Regions from separate parts of the Nitratireductor rhodophyticola genome, predicted to be linked through region 1. Evidence: predicted binding sites of a transcription regulator. Region 1 holds the regulator's gene; each other region holds the start of a gene.
The links. The regulator PhoB, encoded in region 1, activates phosphate uptake and scavenging genes when phosphate is short. The targets are predictions, from matches to a motif close to TGTCATNNANCTGTCAT.
Positions count from the first base shown of each region.

Region 1 (5,868 bases):
CAAACGCCGCCGATCGGAAATCGTTCCGTCCCCGCGGAACATTTTCGCGGAACGGGCGTTTCACACATCATAAATGTACATTGTTCCCATTGCCACGTTACGAGGGAGACCTGAAATCCATGACCCTGTCAGCGCGTATCGCTCCGCACCTTCCCTATCTGCGGCGCTTTTCAAGAGCGGTATCCGGTTCTCAATCGAGCGGTGACGCCCTGGTGGCCGCGGTGCTTGAAGCGCTTATTGCCGACACGAGCATCTTTCCCGAAGCGTCGACCGACAGGATCGCGCTCTTCAGGCTGTTCACATCGCTGTTCGAAACGCTTGATGTGCCAGTGCCCGACACCGCCCCTGCCTCTGCCTGGGAACAGCGCGCCTCGAGCAATCTGTCATCCCTCGCGCCACGTCCACGCCAGGCTTTCCTTCTGGTGGCGGTCGAGAACTTTCGGCCTGAGGAGGCAGCGGAGATTCTTGAGACCGATCTCAACGGTATCAACGCAATGCTGCACGAGGCCAGCGAAGAGATCTCCCGCCAGGTGGCAACCGATATCCTGATCATCGAGGATGAGCCTCTGATTGCCATGGATATCGAGGAGATGGTCGAAAGCCTCGGTCATCGGGTTGTCGGCAACGCCCGCACGCACAAGCAGGCTGTAGAGATGTTCGCGAAGACACAGCCGAAAATGGTGCTTGCCGATATCCAGCTTGCGGATGGAAGCTCGGGCCTCGATGCCGTGAACGAAATTCTCGAAGCGGCGACCGTTCCCGTCATCTTCATCACGGCTTTCCCGGAGAGATTGCTGACCGGCGAACGCCCGGAGCCGACTTTCCTGGTCACCAAGCCGTTCAGTCCCGAAATGGTCAAGGCGCTGATCAGTCAGGCGCTGTTCTTCGATCACCAGGCACGCGCCGCTGCCTGATTGAGTGCTGGCTTCACCGCTTCCGAAGGGCCGCCCCTCCACGGGCGGCCTTTTATTTTGCCGGTTTTCTTTCGATCGGGAACCAATCTCCCTGCGCAGGCGTTTAGGAGCCATAACTAAACGGAGAGACAGCATGCTTTACTGGGCACTTATATTTCTGGTCGTGGCGCTCATCGCCGGCGCCCTCGGCTTCGGTGGGATTGCAGGCGCGTCCGCAGGAATCGCGCAGATCCTGTTCTATATTTTCCTCGCTCTTCTCGCCATTTCCCTGATCATGGGACTGCTGAGGAGACGCGGTTAAACAAGGGGACAATGACGTAAACGAATGCGGCACCCGGCGAGGCGGACCTTCCATGGCTTCCGCTTCGGGGAGACAATGAAAGGAGAATGCCATGGAACACATCGCTGCGCTTCTTCTGATTGTCGGCTGCTCCGGCAACATGGCCGAATGCCGCGAATTGCCCGCCCCCACGCCTGTCTATGAGACATTCGAGGAGTGCGAGGCGGAAAGGCCCGTCTCGATGCGTGAGCTCGAAAGCGAGGCTCCGCGTGTTATGGCGACATGTGTCTATGTTGATCCGGCGCTCGTCTATGACGACGCGGTTCTGGAATGGGACGTTACGGACGACGGCAAGCTGACGGCCACCCTTGAGCCGGTGACGAGCTTTGCGGTTGCCCGGAACGAACATGGCAGGCCCGCAAGCACGCTCATGAAGTGATCGAACCGACTGCAACGACATACAAAAACCCCGGCAATTGCGCCGGGGTTTTTGTGTCGGTCTGTCTCAGGCTTCACGGATCGCGTAGCCGGCGCCGCGAATGGTGCGGATCACGTCGGGAAGCCGGCCCTGATTCACGGCCTTGCGCAACCGGCCCACATGGACGTCAACCGTGCGCTCATCGATATAGATCGTTTCACCCCAGACATTGTCGAGCAGCTGGCTGCGCGAGAAAACGCGGCCGGGATGCTGCATCATGAATTCCAGAAGACGGAACTCTGTCGGTCCGAGACGGATTTCATTCTTGCGCCGGTAAACGCGGTGCGATTCCCGGTCGAGCACAATGTCGCCGACGGAGAGAACCGTTGACAGCACTTCCGGCTTGGCCCGGCGCAGGAGCGCGCGGACACGCGCCACGAACTCCGGTGTCGAAAAGGGCTTCACGAGATAATCGTCGGCGCCGGTGGAAAGTCCGCGCACGCGGTCGCTTTCCTCACCGCGCGCGGTGAGCATGATGATCGGCAGGCGCTCGGTTTCCGGGCGCATGCGAAGCCGGCGACACAGTTCGATGCCCGACACAGCCGGGACCATCCAGTCCAGAACGAGCAGATCCGGGACATTTTCCTGCAGGCGCACCTCGGCTTCATCGCCGCGCGAAATCATCTCTACCTGATAACCCTCGGCCTCCAGATTGTATTTCAGCAGGACGCAGAGCGGTTCGTCGTCTTCAACGACCATGACCTTGGGGGCAATCATGGAAGGCATTCTCCTAGGGCATTGCTACGGCCGTCTACGCATCCGCATCGACCGTCATCTGTGTTTCATCGAGCTTCGGCCGCTGGACCGGAAGCTGTTCCCCCGTCACCACATAATAGGCATTTTCGGCGATATTCGTCACGTGATCGCCGATGCGTTCGAGATTCTTGGCGCAAAACAGAAGATGCGTGCACGACGTGATATTGCGCGGATCCTCCATCATGTAGGTCAGCAGTTCGCGAAACACCGACGTATACTGAATGTCGATCTTCTCATCCTCGTCGCGCAACCGGATCAGCGCTTCGGCATCGCGCTTCACATAGTGCTCGACCACCGCATTGACCTGATGCAGCACCAGACCTGCCATCGCATCGATGGAATGGGCGAGCGTGCGCGGCGTGGCGCTCTGCCCGACCGCGCTCACGCGCTTGGCGATGTTCTTGGCGAGATCGCCAATGCGCTCCAGGTCGGCTGCCATGCGAATGGCACCCACAACGCTGCGCAGGTCCTGCGCCATCGGCTGGCGCTTGGCAATCAGCGTGATCGCACGCTCGTCGAGATCGCGCTGCTTGGCATCCATGATCGTGTCGTCGGAGATGACACGCTGCGCGAGCGCAGTGTCGGAGTTGAGCAGGGCATTGGTTGAGGCGCGGGTCATCGCACCGGAGAGATCGCCCATATCGCGGATGAGGCGGTCGATCTCACCGAGTTCCTCATCGAAGGAGCTGACTGTGTGCTCGCCCATGATCTGGTTCCTTATCTGTGCGTCAACCGAAGCGGCCGGTGATGTAATCCTGGGTGCGCTTGTCATCCGGATTGGTGAACATCTTGTCCGTCGGGCCTTCCTCGACAAGGTTGCCCAGATGGAACATGGCCGTGCGCTGCGACACGCGCGCCGCCTGCTGCATGGAGTGCGTGACGATGACGATGGTGTAATTCTCGCGCAGCTCGTCGATCAGCTCCTCCACCTTGGCGGTGGCGATGGGGTCGAGCGCCGAGCACGGTTCGTCCATGAGGATCACCTCGGGCGAAACCGCGATGGCACGCGCAATGCATAAACGCTGCTGCTGGCCGCCGGAGAGACCCGTTCCAGGCTCATGCAAACGGTCCTTCACCTCGTTGAAGAGACCGGCCTTCTGCAGGCTGGACTCGACGATCTCGTCGAACTCCGCCTTCTTCGATGCCAGACCGTGAATGCGCGGTCCGTAGGCGATGTTCTCATAGATCGACTTGGGGAACGGGTTTGGCTTCTGGAACACCATGCCGACGCGGGCGCGCAATTCCACCACGTCGATCCTGGGATCGTAGATGTCCTGCTCGTCGAGCGTGATCCTGCCTTCGATGCGGCAGATATCGATCGTGTCGTTCATGCGGTTGAGACAGCGCAGGAACGTGGACTTGCCGCAGCCCGAAGGGCCGATCAGCGCCGTGACCTGGTTCTCCAGGACATCCAGGTTCACATCGAAAAGCGCCTGCTTCTCGCCGTAGAAGACACGCACATTCTCGCCGCGCATCTTGAGGGGCCTTGGCTTCTGGCTCGCATCCAGTGCTTCTTCGACAGCAGCATCAGTGAGCATATTCATGTCCTTCCACTCCGTTACCAGCGACGCTCGACGCGCCGCCGCAGAATAATGGCGGTGATGTTCATCACGGCGAGGAACAGCAGCAATACGATGATAGCGCCCGAAGTACGCTCGACAAACGCGCGTTCGGCTTCGTTCGCCCACATATAGATCTGAACCGGCAGCGCCGTTGCGGGATCGAGCGGCGTGGTCGGGTAATCGGCCACGAAAGCCACCATGCCGATCAGAAGCAGCGGTGCCGTCTCGCCAAGCGCCTGCGCCAGGCCGATGATCGTGCCCGTCAGAATGCCGGGCGCGGCCAGCGGCAGCACATGGTGAAACACCGTCTGTGTGCGCGAAGCGCCAAGGCCGAGAGCTGCCGAGCGGATCGACGGCGGCACGGCCCGCAGCGCTGCGCGCGTTGCGATAATGATCGTCGGCAATGTCATCAGCGTCAGCACCAGACCGCCCACAAGAGAAGCAGAGCGTGGCAGATGCATGAAATTGATGAACACGGCGAGGCCGAGGAGGCCGAAGACGATGGACGGCACGGCCGCCAGATTGTTGATGTTGACCTCGATCAGATCGGTCAGCTTGTTCTGCGGCGCGAACTCCTCGAGGTAGATCGAGGCGGCAACACCGATCGGCAGCGCCAGGACGAGCACGATCAGCATCATGTAGATCGAGCCGACAATAGCGACGCCCATGCCTGCCGTTTCGGGCCGGCTCGAGGCACCTCGGGTGAAAAGCCCCGAATTGAAGCGCTGTTCCAGAACGCCATCGGCTTCCATCGCGCGCATCCATTCAAGCTGCTGGTCGGAGACCTTGCGGCGGCTTTCATCCACGTCGAGGTTGACCTGACCCTTCACGGCAGAATCCACATCGCCGCTCGCGAGCACCCACACATTCCGGGTCGTGCCGATGATCGACGGGTCCGCCACCACCATGTCGCGCAACTGGGTGCGAACCCCGTTCGAGATCAGACCGCCCACCTCGCGAACCAGCTTGCGGTTCTCCGGGTCGACCCCTAGCTTCGTCACCAGGGCATCTGTCGCAAGTTTCGGATAATTGGCCGTCAGAAGCGCGTTCGGGTCGGTGGCGCGCTCATTGTCCGGATCGATCACATTCTCGGCGAAGGTGACATCCAGATTGATGGAGCTCTGCCAGAAAGCGGTGTAACCGTTGGACACCACCGACCACAAAAGCGCGGCCAGAAAGAAGATGCCGATGGCGATCGCGATGATGCCGTACATCCGGAACCGCTGCTCTGCCGCATAACGCTTCTTGATGCCGATGTCTCGGCGCGCGGCTGCGCGGGGAGCATCGCCCCCTTTGTAGACAGCGTCGGTCATTCGTATTGCTCCCGGTATTTGCGCACGATGTACAGCGCGAAGATGTTCATGCCGAGCGTGAGCACGAACAGGGTCATGCCCAGCGCGAAGGCCACCAGTGTCTGCGGCGAGGTGAACTCGAGGTCCCCGGTGAGCTGATTGACGATCTTGACGGTGATCGTTGTCATTGCCTCGAACGGGTTGAGCGTGAGATTGGCGGCGACGCCTGCGGCCAGAACCACGATCATGGTCTCACCGATGGCACGCGACGCCGTGAGAAGCAGCGCCCCGACAATGCCCGGCAGCGCGGCGGGCATGATGACGCGCTTGATGGTTTCGGAACGCGTCGCGCCAAGCCCGAGCGAACCGTCACGCATGGCGCGTGGCACGGCGGTGATGATGTCGTCCGACAGCGACGAGACGAACGGGATCAACATGATGCCCATAACGAGACCCGCCGTCAGAACGCTCTGGGCCTGAATAAAGCCGGGGCCGCCGGCGATCGCCGCGCTCATGTCGCGCAGGAACGGACCGACCGTGACCAGGGCGAAGAAGCCGTAGACGATGGTCGGAATGCCGGCCAGAA
Region 1 is NZ_JAHSSF010000003.1:323,680-329,547, forward strand. It holds gene KUG85_RS12595 (response regulator) at 120-914, shown strand; gene KUG85_RS12600 (DUF1328 domain-containing protein) at 1,048-1,215, shown strand; gene KUG85_RS12605 (hypothetical protein) at 1,307-1,633, shown strand; gene phoB (phosphate regulon transcriptional regulator PhoB) at 1,700-2,386, opposite strand; gene phoU (phosphate signaling complex protein PhoU) at 2,424-3,134, opposite strand; gene pstB (phosphate ABC transporter ATP-binding protein PstB) at 3,157-3,972, opposite strand; gene pstA (phosphate ABC transporter permease PstA) at 3,987-5,303, opposite strand; gene pstC (phosphate ABC transporter permease subunit PstC) at 5,300-5,868, opposite strand, start outside.

Region 2 (5,868 bases), on a different contig from region 1:
AAGCATCGGCACAAAATGTGCGGCCGGAGGTTTTCAACACGGGGTGAGATGCTGTAGAAGCTTTGACGTTTACGAATACGTCAATTAAGGGGATAGCCAATGGCGCTTCCGGCCGTTTTCGACACATTGCGTTTGCCCGTGGTCGGCGCGCCTCTGTTCATTATCTCGCATCCGCCGCTGGTGGTGGCGCAGTGCAAGGCCGGCGTGGTGGGCTCGTTTCCCGCGCTCAACGCCCGCCCCAAGGAACAGCTCGACGAGTGGCTTTCGCAGATCACCGAAGAGCTCGCCGCGCATGACGCACAGAACCCGGATCGCCCCTCCGCCCCCTTCGCGGTCAACCAGATCGTTCACCGTTCCAACGACCGGCTGGAGCACGACCTGAGGGTCTGTGTTGATCACAAGGTGCCGATCGTCATCACCTCGCTCGGCGCGGTCGAGGAGGTGAACCAGGCCGTCCATTCCTATGGCGGCATCGTGCTGCACGACATCATTCACGACCGCCATGCACGGAAGGCCATCGAAAAGGGCGCTGACGGGCTGATCGCGGTTGCAACCGGGGCCGGCGGCCATGCAGGCACGCTTTCTCCCTTTGCCCTGGTGCAGGAAATCCGCCAGTGGTTCGACGGGCCGCTGCTTCTTTCAGGCGCCATCGCCAATGGCGGTGCGGTTCTTGGCGCTCAGGCCATGGGCGCGGATCTCGCCTATATCGGCTCGCCGTTCATCGCCACACACGAAGCGCGTGCGCCGGACGATTACAAGGAAATGATTGTCTCTTCGCGCGCGGCCGATATCGTCTATTCCAACCTCTTTACCGGCGTGCACGGCAATTATCTGAAAGGCTCCATCGTCAAGGCCGGCATGGACCCCGACAACCTGCCGGAAGCCGATCCGTCGAAGATGAATTTCGCCAGCGCCGATGCAAAGGCCTGGCGCGATATCTGGGGCAGCGGACAGGGTGTCGGTGCGGTGAGCGAGATCACCGGCGCAGAGGCGCTGGTGGATCGGCTTGCGGACGAGTACGCAGCCGCAAGAAAGCGGCTCTGCGGCCCTCGCTAACCATTTCACGCATCACCCCGGCAGGCCGTCCAGCCGGGGTACCTCATCCAGCCCGTCATCCCAGTTCGCCCGGCTGGAAAGACAGATATGCGCGTTGGGCCGGATATCAACGGGCGTATCGAGGCTGCCGGCAGGAACGACGACCATCGCGCCCCCCGCCTCCACCCTCGGCAAAGCTGAACCACAGGTTCGGCAGAAGCTTCTCCTGTGTCGCGCATCGGGCACGCGATAACTCTCGATACAGTCTTCGCCTGAAAGCCAGGTGATCTCGGCCTCGCTCGAAAACAGATTGGCCGCATGGGCGGAGCCCGATCCTTTCCTGCATCGTGAACAGTGACACAGATAAAAGCGCTCGAATGTGCCTGAGATCTCAAATCTCACCGTGCCACACAGACACGTGCCGGAATGCTTCGTACTCATGGTTTGTTTCCCTCCAGACGGTGCCCCTTAGGGGCAGGACCCACTAACACATCCGGCAGAGAACCGCATTCGATGCGTATCGCCCCGTACCTGCCGGAGCTGTGCACTGTCAAAAAACCGTCACCCAGGCGACATCCAGGTTTCATCCACACCCATTAGGCGAAAGAGCAACAAGGGCGGAAAGCCCGCGGGAGAGCCGCAACAAGGCGCTTAACGGGATCAGCAAATGCTTGAAATTCGACAGGTCACCCGACGCTTCGGACAGAACACGGCCGTGCGCGACGTGGAACTGGAAATCGAACAGGGCCAGATGGTCGGCGTCATTGGCCGCTCGGGCGCCGGAAAATCGACGCTTCTGCGCATGATCAACCGGCTGATCGATCCTTCAGAGGGCTCGATCACTTTTCATGGCAAAGAGGTATCGGCCCTCAGAGGGGCGGAGCTTCGCCGCTGGCAACGCGACTGCGCCATGATCTTCCAGCAGTTCAATCTGGTGCCGCGCCTCGACGTGCTGACCAACGTCCTGCTCGGGCGCCTCAACCATCGTTCCACCGTTCTCAACCTGATGAACATGTTCACCCGCGAGGAGCGCATCCGCGCCATCGCCGCACTGGAGCGCCTCGACATCGCCCAGACGGCGCTGCAGCGCGCCGGCACGCTTTCCGGCGGCCAGCAGCAGCGTGTGGCGATCGCCCGCGCACTCATGCAGGAGCCGAAGGTGATCCTCGCCGACGAGCCGATCGCCTCGCTCGATCCGCTCAACGCCAAGGTGGTGATGGACTCGCTGGCCGATATCAACGCCCGCGAAGGCATCACCGTCATCACCAACCTGCACACGCTCGACACGGCGCGCGCCTATTGCAACCGCATTGTCGGCATGGCCAAGGGCGCTGTGGTCTTCGACGGCCCACCCGAGGCGCTGACCAGCGAAGCGGTGCGCACCATTTACGGCGGCGAGGAAGGCGCGGAGCTTTCCGAAGCCATCACTTCCACCAGCATCAATGTCCCGGCTCCACAGCCGGCAAGGAAATCGACCGGTCAGGCGCAACCGGCGCTCGCCGCCGTCTGACCCACGGGATCGCCTGGCCCGCGTAACGGGCCGCTCTGCCTGAAAACCCGCCGGCGGGAAAAGCCGGCACCCAAATGGAGAGACGTCATGTTCAAGAAAGCTCTTATGGGCGCCGTAGCGCTCACCGCAATGATGGTCGGCGGCGCACAGGCCGAAGACCTGAAGGAGTTCCGCATCGGCATTCTCGGCGGCGAAAACGAAGCCGACCGCCTGCGCAACTTCTCCTGCATGGTCGACAAGCTTCCCGAGGTTCTGGGCGTCGAGAAGGTCGCTCTGTTCCCGGCTGCCGACTATGACGGCGTGATCCAGGGCCTGCTTGGCGGCACGCTCGACTATGCCGAGCTCGGCGCTTCGGGCTATGCGAAGGTCTATCTGGAAGATCCGGAAGCCGTTGAGCCGATCCTCACCACCGTGCAGACCGACGGCTCCACCGGCTATCACTCGGTCATGGTGGCCCGCAAGGATTCCGGCATCAAGTCGCTGGAAGACATGAAGGGCAAGAAGCTCGGCTTCGCCGACCCGGATTCCACCTCCGGTTACCTCGTTCCCGCCGTCACGCTGCCCAAGGCAGTCGGCGCTACTGTTGAAGAGTTCTTTGGCGAGACCGGCTTCGGTGGCGGCCACGAGAACCTCGTTCTCGAAGTGGTGAAAGGCACGTTCGACGCCGGCACGACCTGGGCTTCCGGTGTTGGCGAGTTCTCCGACGGCTACACCTCCGGCAACCTGCACAAGATGGTCGAGAAGGGTATTCTCGACATGGACGATCTGGTTGAGCTCTGGAAGTCCCCGCTGATCCCGAATGGTCCGGTCGTGGTTCGCACCTCCATGGACGCCGACATGAAGACCAAGTTCAAGACCTTCATGATGGAAATGCCGGAAGCCGATCCGGAGTGCTTCGCAGCCATCCAGGGCGGCGACTACAAGGGCTACACCGAAGTGACGCCGGCATTCTACGAGCCGATCATCGACGCCCGTCGCTCCAAGATCGGTTCCTGATCCCTTTCCCGCAATCTGACACGCCGCCGGCCCGTGCCGGCGGCGTTGTCGCACAGGCGTGCCAGACATGACAGCAACGACCCATTCCCCGCTTCTTTCCGAAGCCGGCCAGGCCGTGGAGCGCCACTGGCGCGAACTGGCCGGACGCCGTCGTCTCTACACCATTGGCGGCATCGTGTTCATGGTTCTCGCCATGAGCGGTTCGCTCTGGTTTGCCAATGAATCGAACGCCGGCAAGTTCTTCGACCGCCTGCCCTATCTGTTCGATTTCGTGGGACAGATGATGCCGCGCGATGGCTGGGAAATCTGGCGCGCCCTTTTCGACCTGCCCTCGCCCTATGACGATGGCAGCCTGAAATACAATTATCCCGATGGGCGGATCTATCTCACCGAGACGTTCTATCTGCCCGAATATTTCTACAAGATGCTGGAGACCATCAACATTGCGCTGGTTTCCACGCTGATCGGCTTCGGCCTTGGCTTCGTCCTTTGCTTTCTGGCAGCATCGAATCTGACGACCCGGCGCTGGCTGCGCTTCTTCGTGCGCCGTTTCATGGAACTGCTGCGCGCCTTTCCCGAGATCGTCATCGCCGGCTTTTTTCTGGCCGTGCTGACCATCGGTGCCGTGCCTGCCATCATTGCCGTGTCGATCCACACGGTCGGTGCGCTCGGCAAGATGTTCTTCGAAGTGGTCGAGAACGCCGACATGAAAGCCGAGGAGGGCCTGCGCGCTGCCGGTGCGAACTGGACCGAGCGCGTGTGGTTCGCCATCGTGCCGCAGGTCATGCCCAACTTCCTGAGCTACGCGCTCCTGCGTTTCGAGATCAATGTGCGCGCTTCCACCATTATCGGTGCAGTGGGGGGCGGCGGTATCGGCGAGGCGCTGCGCCTCTCGATCAGTCGCACGCATGAGGCAAAGACGCTCGCCATCATCCTTCTCCTGTTCTGCACCATCGTCGCGGTCGACCAGCTTTCGGCCTGGCTGCGCGGGCGCCTCGTCGGCAGGCAGGCATTCGAATTCGGCCGGGGAGGCTGACCATGACCGAAACCGAAGCCAACGCCATCGTCGCGCGCCACACGGATGTTTTTCAGCGCCCGCTGCTTGAGCGCTTTCGTGCCGCGCTCATCATCGCTGCCGTCGCACTCTATATGGTCTTCGCCTGGTGGCTCTTTGCGGTGGGGCAGGTGATCTCCAACGGCAATTGGGATATCGCCGGAAGCTATCTGGCCGACTGGGTTTCCTATGAGGTGCGCCCGGACATCGAGTATGACGGCGATGCGCTGGATGTTTCCTTCCCCCGTTTCTCGCCGCTGGGCGACGATCCGAAACCGGACTGGGTGGTGACGGAAACGGCGACCGTGGAACGCCGGAGCGCAGCGACCAGCGCAGCCGCCGGCTCCGACGGCGGCCAAACCAGCGGCGCCGGCTTCCTCGGGTCGCTGGACACGAAACCGGCTGCGAAGGACGGCGGTGGGTTTCTTGGTGCCATGTCGTCTCCTTCCGCGCCATCAGAAACTCCGTCCGTAAACACCGCACCGGCGGAACCGGTGGCGACCCGCGAGGAAGCCATTGTGAGCGCCGATGTTTCGTTCGGTGGCGACACGCATATCCGCGTTCAGCCGGGCTTTGTTTCGGTCTCGCACAATGGCGAAACACTGGAACTCGATATCAAAGAGGGGCAGACCGTTCATGCGCGCAGCCCCCTGCCCGACTGGGCAAGCCAGCGCGCACCCGGTGCCAAGGTTATCGTGCGCTTCGGCTTCGCCGGCCGCGCGGAAATCGAGGATGACGAAGTCAAGATACGCCGCCGCTTCCTCGGTTGGGAGAACTTCTTCTTCGACACGCGATCTCCCTATTGGGGCATGTCGGCCAGCGAGGTTCTGGGCACGATCTTCTTTGGCGATCGCATAGAGGAAGGCCGCTCCAATCTGGCCGTTGCCTGGGACAATATCGTCAACAATGCCGACTGGCAGCATGGCGATGTGTGGCTGAAGCTGCTGCAGACCATTGTCATGGCGTTTGCCGGCACGGTGTTCGCCTCGCTTCTGGCCTTCCCGCTCGCCTTTGCGGCCGCGCGCAACATCATGCCCAACCGTTTTATCAACCATCTCTTGAAGCGCTCGTTCGATTTCCTGCGCTCGGTGGACATGCTGATCTGGGCGCTGTTCTTCACCCGGGCGTTCGGGCCGGGGCCGCTGGCCGGCATTTCGGCGATCTTCTTCACCGACACCGGCACATTCGGCAAACTCTACTCGGAAGCGCTCGAGAACATCGACGACAAGCAGCGCGAGGGCGTGCGCTCCGTCGGTGCGGCCCCGTCCTCGGT
Region 2 is NZ_JAHSSF010000002.1:260,557-266,424, reverse strand. It holds gene KUG85_RS07005 (NAD(P)H-dependent flavin oxidoreductase) at 100-1,056, shown strand; gene KUG85_RS07000 (GFA family protein) at 1,069-1,476, opposite strand; gene phnC (phosphonate ABC transporter ATP-binding protein) at 1,703-2,545, shown strand; gene phnD (phosphonate ABC transporter substrate-binding protein) at 2,633-3,541, shown strand; gene phnE (phosphonate ABC transporter, permease protein PhnE) at 3,609-4,577, shown strand; gene phnE (phosphonate ABC transporter, permease protein PhnE) at 4,580-5,868, shown strand, end outside.
Region 2: a site for PhoB is predicted at 1,584-1,600, ahead of phnC (phosphonate ABC transporter ATP-binding protein). Genes of this name have one in related genera too.

Region 3 (5,868 bases), on a different contig from region 1:
ATGTAGAAAGCGATTACGCCGATTGAGGGCTGGAACATGAAGAGCCACATCACGCCAGCAACGGCAGGGGCCACGGCATAAGGCCATATAAGCAGCGTCTTGTAAGCCCCCGCCCCCTTGATGACCTGATCGGCCATCACGGCAAAGAGCAGCGCGACCGACATGGAGACCAGCGTCACGAAGAAGGTGAACACGGCCGTGGTGACGAAGGACTGAAGATAGTACCGGTCGTTGAAGAGATACTCGAAATTCGAAAACCAGACAAAGCGCGCTCCAAGCCCGAACGGATCGGGCAGAAGCAGGGACTGGTAGAGGGCCTGCGCGGCGGGCCAGAAGAAGAAAACAATCGTCACCACCAGCTGCGGTGTCAGCAGCAAGTATGGCAACAACCGGTTGTCGAAGGTAACGCGCTTTTCCATGGGCCGACCGGATAAGAAAGGGCCGGCAAGATTGCTGCCGGCCCTGAGATTTCAAAGACTTAGCGCGTCGACTGCTCGAAGCGGCGCAGGAGCTCATTGCCGCGGCTCACGGCCTCGTCGAGCGCCGCTTTGGCGTCCTTCTGGCCCTGCCAGACGGCTTCCAGTTCCTCGTCGATGATGGCGCGTATCTGGTCGAAATTGCCCAGGCGAATGCCCTTGGAGTTTTCCGTCGGAGCCTTGCCGGTCATCTGCAGGATAGCGACGTCGGTGCCAGGGTTCTCGTTGTAGAAGCCCTGCTCCTTGGTCAGCTCATAGGCAGCCGTGGTGATCGGCAGATAGCCGGTGTCCTGGTGCCACTGAGCCTGCACTTCAGCGCTGGACAGGTAATTCAGGAACGCGGCAACGCCGGCATATTCCTCGGCCTCATGGCCCGACATGACCCACAGCGAAGCGCCACCGATGATGGTGTTGTAGGGCGCGCCTTCCGCATCCGGCCAGTAAGGCAGGTTGGTCACGGTGAAGGGGAAGTCGGCCTCGGCCTTCACGCCGGCGTAACCGGCCGACGATTCGGTGAACATGGCGCACTCGCCCGAGCGGAAACGCGCACCGCCCTCATTGCGGCGGCCCGAATAGCTGAAGAGGCCTTCCTTGGCCCATTCGCCCATCTTGTCGATGTGCTTCACCTGCAGGTCGCCATTGAAGGCAAGCTCGGTGTTGGTGCCGGCAAACCCGTTGGCTTCGGTGGCGAAGGGCACATTGTGGTAGGCGCTCAGATTCTCGAGATGAACCCATGACTGCCAGGCCGTCGTCAGCGGGCATTCAGAGCCGGCTTCCTTGAGCTTGACGAGGATTTCCTCAACCTCCGGCCAGGTGGCAGGCTTCGTCTCGGGATCGAGACCGGCTTCCTCCAGTGCATTCTTGTTGATGTAGAGAACAGGCGTCGAGGAGTTGTAGGGCAGCGACAGCATTTCGCCGTCGGTGTTGGTGTAGTAGCCGGCAACCGGAGCAAGGTAGGCGCTCGGATCGAACGCGGCCTCAGCCTCGGCCATCACTTCATAGACCGGCTTGATCGCGCCCTTGGCAGCCATCATCGTGGCCGTGCCGACCTCGAACACCTGCAGAATGTGCGGCTGCTCGCCGGCGCGGAAGGCGGCGATGCCGGCATTCAGGGCTTCCGAGTAGTTGCCTTTGAGCGTGGCAACGACTTCATAGTCATCCTGACTGGCGTTGAAATCCGAGACCTGCTTTTCCAGAAGTTCACCAAGACGACCGGTAAAGGCATGCCAGAACTGGACCTGGGTCTGCGCCTGTGCGACGCCGATCATTGCCGGAAGCGCCACAGTCAACGCTGTGGCTGCGGAAAGCATTGCGCGAAGTTTCATGTTTCATCTCCCTGTAGCGTCGAACGCCGGTTTAGGACCGGTCTCTATTGGTCGGCTATTGTTACGGTTGGATGACAGCATCTGCAGAATGCATTGTCCATACCTTTTCCGTTATGGAAATTTCATGCTGGGATCATGTTTTGACGCGGTTGGCCTTGTCTACAGCGGTCCTATACAAGGGCAGGGATCGAATCGGTTCAGGGCTTGAGGGACAATGGCAATCATAGCGCGTCTGGCAGCGGGTGCGATTACGCTGTTCGCACGCTTCATCACCGCCGTGCGGGCCGACTGGGAGGGCATTGAGCCAGTCCCGCGGCAACGGGTCTATTTTGCCAACCATGTCAGCCACGGCGACTTTATCCTGCTGTGGACAGTTCTGCCTGCCCGCATGCGCCGGCAAACCCGACCGGTGGCCGGCGCAGACTACTGGCTGAAATCCCCCACGCGCCGTTTCATCGGCCGAGACGTATTCAATGCAGTGCTGATCGACAGGAACCGCGACACGCGCGCAAGCGATCCCATAGGGCAGATGGCCGACGCGCTCGATGGAGGCGCTTCCCTCATCATCTTTCCCGAAGGCACGCGCAATGAAACCGATGCCGCTCTTCTTCCTTTCAAGAGCGGAATCTTTCATCTCGCAAAAGCGCGGCCCGACGTGGATTTCGTGCCGGTCTGGATCGACAATCTGAACCGCGTCATGCCCAAGGGAGAGTTCGTTCCCGTGCCGCTTATCTGCACGGTTACCTTCGGTGCGCCGTTGCGTGTCGGCAAAGACGAAACCAAGGACGCTTTCCTCACCCGCGCGCGCAACGCGCTCTTATCCCTGTCCGGCGTCAAACAAGGGAACGCGTGATGACCGAGCACCAGATCGATCTTCTGAAACTGCTCGGCGGACTTGCCGCCGTTCTCGTTGCCGCCTCGCTTGTGGGACATCTCCTCCAGCGCAGGCTTTCACCCGACGGGTCCAATGCCGTCATCGAAAACCTCAACGACCGGGTAAACGCCTGGTGGGTGATGATCATCCTGATGGGCGGTGCGCTGCTCTTCGGCCGGATGGGTGCGATCCTTCTCTTCGGCTTCGCCTCTTTCGCTGCCTTACGCGAATTCGTGACGCTGACCGACACGCGGCGCGGCGATCACTGGGCGCTCGCTTCCGCCTTCTTCCTCGTGCTGCCGCTTCAATACTATCTCGTCTATATCGACTGGTATGGGCTCTATTCGATCCTCGTGCCGGTCTACGCATTTCTCCTGATGCCCATCGTCTCGGCACTGCGGGGCGATACGGATCATTTCCTTGTGCGGGTGGCGGAAGTGCAATGGGCGCTGATGATCTGCGTCTTCTGCGTTTCCCATGTGCCGGCACTGCTCACGCTGCAGATCCCCGGCTATGAAGGGCGCAACCTGCTCCTGATCGCCTTCCTGGTGGTCGTCGTGCAGTCGAGCGACGTGCTGCAATATGTTTGGGGCAAGCTCATCGGACGCACCAAAATCGCGCCGAAGCTCTCTCCATCGAAGACGGTGGAGGGGTTTGTCGGCGGTGCGCTGAGCGCCACACTCGTCGGTGCGGCCCTCTTCTGGATGACACCGTTCACCCCGGTTCAGGCGGGACTGCTGTCCTTTGTCATCGTGCTCATGGGCTTTTTCGGCGGGCTCGTCATGTCGGCCATCAAGCGCGACCGTGGCGTGAAGGACTGGGGACACCTGATCGCCGGCCATGGCGGCTTCATCGATCGGCTGGATTCGGTGATCTTCTCGGCCCCCATCTTCTTTCACCTCGTGCGCTACTGGTGGTCTCTTACATGAAAACGGCGCTGGCCCGGCTGGCGAAAAGCAGCGCCGTGCACATGGGTTTTGCCTTTCTCGCCATGGGCGCGTGGGCGGTGTTTGCCAACCGGGGGTATGCAATGCCCGGCCCATTGCTGGCGGGCGTCGTTCAGGGAAGCCTCTCCGCCTGCATAACCCTTTTCCTCAAGCGGTTCATCGAAACGCTGGTGGCGCGCCATGAGGGGCTTTCCGGCCTCGTTCTGCCTCCGCTCTACGCAGGCCTCACCTCGCTGACCCTTCTCTACGCCATTCACAGCCTTGCCGGGACGCCCGAAATTCTGGCAACGATCACCGTACCGTTGACGGTCGCAACATCTTATGCGGCCCTCTATACCTACACCCTATGGAGTGCCCGACCGTGAGCGAGACCGAAAACCGCCGCCCATTGGCCAGCCGCGACACCGGCTGGGCCCACACCGTGACACGCTGGCTGGCCGCGACCTCCATCACACCCAACCAGATCTCCATGGCGAGCATGGGGTTTGCAGCGCTCGCCGGCCTCGCCTTCTGGCAGACGGGCGAGACCGATGGCGCGGCCAGGCTGGCGTTCCTTTTTCTGGGCGGCCTTTTTGTGCAATGCCGCCTCCTGTGCAACCTCTTCGATGGAATGGTGGCCGTGGAGGCGGGCAAGGGTTCGCCGGATGGCGCCTTCTGGAACGAATTCCCCGACCGTGTGGCCGATATCGCGATCCTCGTCGGCGTGGGTTATGGCGTGGGTCTACCGGCGCTCGGCTGGGCCGCCGCCGGCTTCGCCGTTCTCACCGCCTATGTGCGTGAGCTTGGACGCGCCTGTGGCCGAGAGGCAGACTTTTCCGGTCCCATGGCCAAGCCGCATCGCATGACTGCAATCACGGCCGCTGCGGCACTTTCGCTGTTCGAACCGTTGTGGAGCGGGCACGGCGTGGTGCTGACAGTGGCGCTCTGGATCGTTGCCCTTGGCGCCGCATTGACCGCCCTGCGGCGGTCGGTACGGCTGGTGAAGGCGCTCAGGGGCTAGAGCTGGGCGTTCATGAGGCCAGTCCCGGCAACACGGCTTTCACGCCAGCGACGATCATCTCGACCGCGATGGCGAGCAGGATCATGCCCATGAGCCGCGTGGTGATGACGCGCATGGTCTCGCTCAACACGCGTCCGATCCCGGATGCGAAGAAGAGGACGACGAACAGGATCGCAAGAATGACGGCAACCACGGCGCCAATGGCCAGGGTCGCCTCAAACCCGCCGGCGTGTCCCGTGTAGATGATCAGCGTTGCGATGGTGCCGGGGCCGACGATCATCGGAAAGGTGATCGGATAGAATGCGAGCCCCGACAGATCGCCCATGTGATCCTTTTCCCGGTCGGTGCCATGGTGGGAAGAGAAGCCGCTCCCGTTCAGCATCGACCAGGCGATGTGGGCGAGAACGACGCCGCCGGCAACACGAAACTCGTCCACCGTTATGCCGAAAAAGCTGATGATTGCCTGCCCCGCGAACAGGATAACCGCGCACATGATGGCCGAGAATACAGCGATCCTGAACGCCAGAACCCTCTGCTGCTGCACCGTGAAGCCCGCCGTCAGGGCCAGAAAGACCGGCAGGTTCACGAATGGGTTCATGATGGCGAAAAAAGCGCCGAACGCCTTGGTCAGTTCCGTATAGTCCATGCCCCTCCCCAGACCTCGTTCGCACGCCATTGCCGCGAATGGCGGGCGCGACTCAGCACACTGCGGGGCAGTATGGCATCAACCTTTCGCGGGAGCGACGCCCGGAGCACCTGATTTGTAATCAGCCGGCTTTTGCATCCCGCTGGAATATCCAGTCATGATCCGGGTGGTTCGCGAAGCGCCATTTGCGCAAGGGACCGGCCATCACGTTGAGATAATACATCTCATAGCCATAGGGCGCGCCGCAGGGATGGTGCCCCTTCGGCACCAGAACCACATCGTGGTCGCTGACGGCCATGGTCTCGTCCAGTCCGCCATCCTCGGTGAACACCCGCTGGAAGCCGAAGCCCTGAGCCGGGTTGAGCCGGTGATAATAGGTCTCTTCCAGATAGGTCATGTTCGGGAAATCGTCCTCGTCATGACGGTGCGGCGGATAGGACGACCAGTTGCCCTGCGGGGTGTAGACCTCGGTGACGAGCAGGCTGTCGGCCACGTCGCGGCCTTCCATGGCGATGTTGTGAATGAAGCGCGTGTTGGCGCCCCTGCCACGCTCTTCAAGATTGATGCCGGCGGGACCGATGACCTGCGCCTCATGGCCGC
Region 3 is NZ_JAHSSF010000005.1:150,879-156,746, forward strand. It holds gene ugpA (sn-glycerol-3-phosphate ABC transporter permease UgpA) at 1-419, opposite strand, end outside; gene ugpB (sn-glycerol-3-phosphate ABC transporter substrate-binding protein UgpB) at 479-1,801, opposite strand; gene KUG85_RS19145 (lysophospholipid acyltransferase family protein) at 2,016-2,654, shown strand; gene KUG85_RS19150 (phosphatidate cytidylyltransferase) at 2,654-3,604, shown strand; gene KUG85_RS19155 (hypothetical protein) at 3,601-3,987, shown strand; gene KUG85_RS19160 (CDP-alcohol phosphatidyltransferase family protein) at 3,984-4,622, shown strand; gene KUG85_RS19165 (MarC family protein) at 4,633-5,268, opposite strand; gene iolB (5-deoxy-glucuronate isomerase) at 5,390-5,868, opposite strand, start outside.
Region 3: a site for PhoB is predicted at 1,862-1,878, ahead of ugpB (sn-glycerol-3-phosphate ABC transporter substrate-binding protein UgpB). Genes of this name have one in related genera too.